Regions from separate parts of the Paenibacillus sp. FSL R10-2734 genome, predicted to be linked through region 2. Evidence: a T-box and tRNA genes for the amino acid it is inferred to sense, from the RefSeq annotation. Region 2 holds a T-box; the other holds one or more tRNA genes.

Region 1 (2,479 bases), 2.9 Mb from region 2:
ACATCATCAATGGTGGCTATATGGGAAAGCCCTTTATGGATAACATGCTGATATATTTTCACAACACAAAGTTTCGTATGTCGGCGGGCAAAGAGCCAATAAAGATTAAATTCATGCAGGTCAATTTTGTAAACAGACCTGACCGACACGCTTTCTTGACAGGACGAATTGCGGGGATTCCATTGCAGGCTAAAGACAGTGTGTTGGACGGATTCGGCTCTATGACAGGTGTACTTGCCAAGCAGTTTCAGCTTTTTCGTTCTACCGGGGCAGAAATGGATCAGGGTCAGTTGATAACGGTGCTGGCAGACGCAGTATTTATGCCGTCCTTGTTTTTACAGGAGTATGTGTCATGGACAGTCGTTGACGATCACACCGTTGAAGGTGAGATTGCATGGAAGGGCGTTTCTGCTAAGGGGAGATTTGCTTTTGACAATAATGGCAACATTATACGTTTTGATACCAATGACCGATATATGGACGAAAACGGGAAAGGCAGCTCGCTGGTGCCGTGGTATGTAACCTATTCTGATTATAAAGAGCAGAATGGTTACTTTCAGCCAGGAAGCGTTAGTGTAAATTGGATGCTCCCGGATGGTGACGATACATATTTTGTGAGCGACTACATTGAGGTTCAATACTCAATAAATGAAGCGATTTTATGACTTAATTATTTGGTTTTCGCAGCAATAGGCTAAATAGCCATAATAACCATCCCAAACGGAAAATAATAAAATGTTGTTGTGGCGGCGGGTTAGCTTTGCCCAAAAGAATATAGAGTAGCCTATCAGGCAACTCATGCAAGCGTGAGATGAGACTATGAGGTTAGAAATTATGAAAAACTATTTTTGACCAAATCTTGACCAAAGACTTATTTTACTCCTATTACCGCACTCCAACTTATCCCCAAACAAAAGAAAAAGCCTTATATAATAAGGCTTTTCTAGTATAGGACGGATGGGGTTCGAACCCATGACCCCTACCCTGTCAAGATAGTGCTCTCCCGCTGAGCTACCGTCCTGCGACGAATTTCATAATACCATACGATAGAGTAGGATGGCAATTCTTTTTTTGCTAATTTAACATATTAGAATAGAGCCTTTTCACTAAAAAAGAAAAGGGGGACGCCCCTCCATCCCCTTGTACCCTGTCAGATAAAGAACGGGAGCAGAAATATATCACTTATACCGAAAAAAGGGATGCGTCGTGGAAAGAAGCGACGTCTTGGGAAAAAGCCAGGTCGGAAGCCAAATTGTCTATACGCTGATTCTTGTGTAGGCATTCCGTTTAAACGTTCTACCATTTCGTTGCTAGGAACCGCAAGGGTAACATAGTTTTGATCTACATGGGCAATAAAGCCATCAAAGGACTGACCGTCAGTCATTGTAATACCAACGTATTTGTTCATACAATTCCAACTGACCTGTTGATGTAAATTTGTATCCATAAATAACCTCCTCAATTGAATAACCCTGATAACAGTCTATGGTCCGTAGCCTATAACGTTCACGGCGTTAGCCTAGAGAGTAACCATAAAATTCGGGGAGGAAATTCAATGAAGAGTTTGTTTGACGCTGAAACGATTCTAAAAGTTGCGTCGTATACTTAGCCAAGTGCTTTTTTATGGAAATACTCCTTAAGCTCTTATGATAAAATGGATGGGAATGTACGGCAGTTAGATAAAATTGAAAGAAAAAGGAGCTTGAGATCTTGCCGCAAAATGAGCAGAAAAAGAATTCCTCCACGCCATGGAAATGGTTGGGGGGCGGGGCGGCGATGCTCCTGTTTAAAGGAAAGGCGATTTTGTCTCTTCTGAAAATAGGTAAAATTGCCGGTCCGTTAATTTCAATGATGATTTCGATATGGGCGTACGCGTTGATTTATCCGTGGGGGTTTGCTGTGGGGTTTGTCCTACTCTTGCTAGTCCATGAATTAGGGCATGTCATAGCAGCTAAACGAATCGGGCTTCCAGTCAGCGCGCCACTGTTTATACCTTTTTTAGGAGCTTTAATTACAATGAAGAAGCAACCGCTGGATGCCCAGACAGAAGCTTATATTGCTTTTGGTGGTCCGATCTTAGGAACCATTGGAGCTACTGCAGTTTTTGGAGCGGCTTATTACATGGATAGTCCACTTCTCTATTCCTTGGCCTATATAGGTTTTTTGCTTAATCTAATCAATTTACTGCCAATTCATCCGCTAGACGGTGGACGCATTGCTACTGCGGTTACACGCTGGTTGTGGCTTGTGGGTCTCGTGGGTGGTTTAGCCATCATCATCTATTTGCGTTCGATCTTGTTCTTTATTATTTGGGCGTTATTTGCTTACGATTTGTATAACAAATATGTCAAGAGACGTACTAATAATCGCCTTTATTCTGTGACAAAGGGCTTCTTAATTCCGGTAGAGCCACTTAGAGATGCAGGCTATATGATTCCTGGACCAGAGCATAGAAGAGATTTGCCTTTTACCACTTACA
Region 2 (2,479 bases):
ACGTTCTCGATCCAATTCAGATAGGTTCTCTCGAAACGGTCCGGTACAAAATTAACCCCGTTACCATCCTTCTGTGCATTGATCGCAGCTTCGGCGAGTGGCTGCATCTTCACGAACCATTGTGTGGACAAGTATGGCTCAACAACGGCACCAGAGCGTTCGCTGTGTCCTACTTGATGCACATGATCTTCAATATTGATCAGCACACCTTGCTCCTTAAGATCAGCCGTGATGGCCTTACGACACACACTCCGGTCTTGACCTTGGTAAGGTCCTGCTTCTTCATTCATCGTACCGCTCTCGTCCATCACGTTAATCTGCGGTAAGTTGTGACGTTGACCCATCTCGAAGTCATTCGGGTCATGTGCTGGCGTAATCTTAACTGCACCACTACCAAACTCTTTGTCTACATAATCATCAGCGATAATTGGAATCTCGCGACCGATAATCGGCAGAATCAGCGTTTTGCCAATCAGATCCTTGTAACGATCGTCTTCCGGATGAACAGCAACTGCCGTATCGCCCAGCATTGTCTCCGGACGTGTAGTCGCTACTGTAATAAATCCGCTACCGTCTTTGAGTGGGTAACGCAGGTGATACAAGTGACCATTAACTTCTTTATATTCAACCTCGATATCCGACAACGCCGTGCGGGCAGCCGGGTCCCAGTTGATGATACGTTTACCACGATAGATCAAACCTTTATTGTAAAGCTTAACGAATACCTCACGTACAGCCTTGGACAACCCTTCATCTAAGGTAAAGCGTTCGCGGGAATAGTCAAGGGAAAGCCCCATCTTAGCCCACTGCTCATGAATGGTGTTCGCGTATTTATCTTTCCAGTCCCACACCTGCTCAAGGAACTTCTCGCGTCCGAGATCATGTCTTGAAATTCCCTGCTCGCGTAGCTTTTGCTCTACCTTTGTCTGTGTTGCGATACCGGCATGGTCCGTACCCGGTAGCCACAGCGTGTCGAAGCCCTGCATCCGTTTCGTACGAATCAGGATATCCTGTAGCGTGAAATCGAGCGCATGTCCAATATGAAGCATTCCCGTTACGTTTGGTGGCGGGATTACAATGCTATATGCTTTCGCATCTGGACGCCCGCCTGCACGGAAATACCCACCCTCTGTCCAGTAAGAGTACCACTTGGTTTCTGCCGATTTCGGATCATACGTTGTTGGCATATCGTTCTTGGAGTCATTCGCAGCGGCAGCATCTGCCGCAGTATCTTGCAGGTTCGGCAATTCTGCCGCTGTAAGATTGTTTTGGTCAGCCATTCTCTAATACCTCCACTTGGTTACTTGTAGTTTTTTTAAGAAGAAACGACGTTGTCGTCCTTACCCATGACAACCGTTTCTCGTAAAAATATAAGAATGTTGTAGGAGTGAAACTTATACATTCTTATATTCTGAAGAAAACAAAAAGACCCCTCGTCTCAAAGGACGAAAGGTCATTCTTTCGCGGTACCACCTTTGTTTCGCGCCAATGAAAAATAAACCCTCACTTCTCTCACCTTACGGTTCAGAAGCTTAGCGCGACACTCGTACAGATAACGGCTGCTACCGGCCCATCCTAACTTATCTTTCATACCTATGAAGACAAGCTCAGAAGGGCGACTCCGGGGCGACTTCGGTGGCTGTTTCCTACGGAATGTCACAGCACTTGCATTCCGCTCTCTGAAGGGCTGACCGCCTACTCTTCCCGTTCCCAGTCTTTGTTTAGATATTGCTTACTCCATAATACATTTTGGTTCATCCCTAGTCAACCTGGGTAGGCCTTTACAGCGTCACATGACAAAAATCCCGATCTACTATCCGATCGGGATTCTCCTATTTATGTGAGTACGCTACGCTTCGCAATTCAATTACGGAATGTACAACACTTGCCCTTCTTCTACACTCTGCCCAGACAAACGATTATACATCCCAAGCTCCCGTGCACTTAACTGATACTTCTCCGCGATCGTATCCAGCGTTTCTTCACGCTGCACGATGCAAAGGCGAACCTTACGGAACAAGTTAGCACCATCTGCTCCGGTAATGAATCTGCTCTTCCACTCTGTATTGTTTCCAGCCTCTGGAATGATTGCTTCAGCAGATGCATTTCCTTCAGACAGAAGGGCCTCCTGTTCTTTACGGGATCGACTAGAGCTGAGCAACGATGAGAAGGTGAGATGTTCTTTTGCCGGAACCTCTGCCTCTTTCTTGCTGCCTAGCGCAATCTTAAGATCTTGCTTCTCCTCTGCCTGTGGCACAGTCTCCTGTGAAACAAAGGCTTCGTTCGCATTCTCACTGATCGGCTGAGCATTCTCTTCTTGTGCGTGAAGCACAGATTTCGCCTCGGTTTCTGAAGCAAATACAGCGATATCTTGCTCTGCATCAGCAATAGCTGCTGGAACAACGGTCTCTCTAGAGGCAAAAGCATATTCAGCTTCTTGTTCCTGATTCACTTCGCTCAGTTGGCTAACCTGATTCAG

What was found. The T-box of region 2 lies ahead of NSS67_RS08930 (valine--tRNA ligase). A T-box ahead of a tRNA ligase gene usually reads a tRNA of that ligase, here a tRNA-Val.
Region 1: it encodes a tRNA-Val, which carries the amino acid that the T-box ahead of NSS67_RS08930 (valine--tRNA ligase) is inferred to sense. The anticodon was not compared.

Annotation. Positions count from the first base shown of each region.
Region 1 is NZ_CP150170.1:4,956,284-4,958,762, reverse strand. It holds gene NSS67_RS21700 (DUF6544 family protein) at 1-665, shown strand, start outside; tRNA gene NSS67_RS21695 (tRNA-Val) at 950-1,021, opposite strand; gene NSS67_RS21690 (phosphatidylinositol kinase) at 1,151-1,447, opposite strand; gene NSS67_RS21685 (site-2 protease family protein) at 1,711-2,479, shown strand, end outside.
Region 2 is NZ_CP150170.1:2,030,724-2,033,202, reverse strand. It holds gene NSS67_RS08930 (valine--tRNA ligase) at 1-1,187, opposite strand, end outside; T-box leader at 1,439-1,721, opposite strand; gene NSS67_RS08925 (LysM peptidoglycan-binding domain-containing protein) at 1,868-2,479, opposite strand, start outside.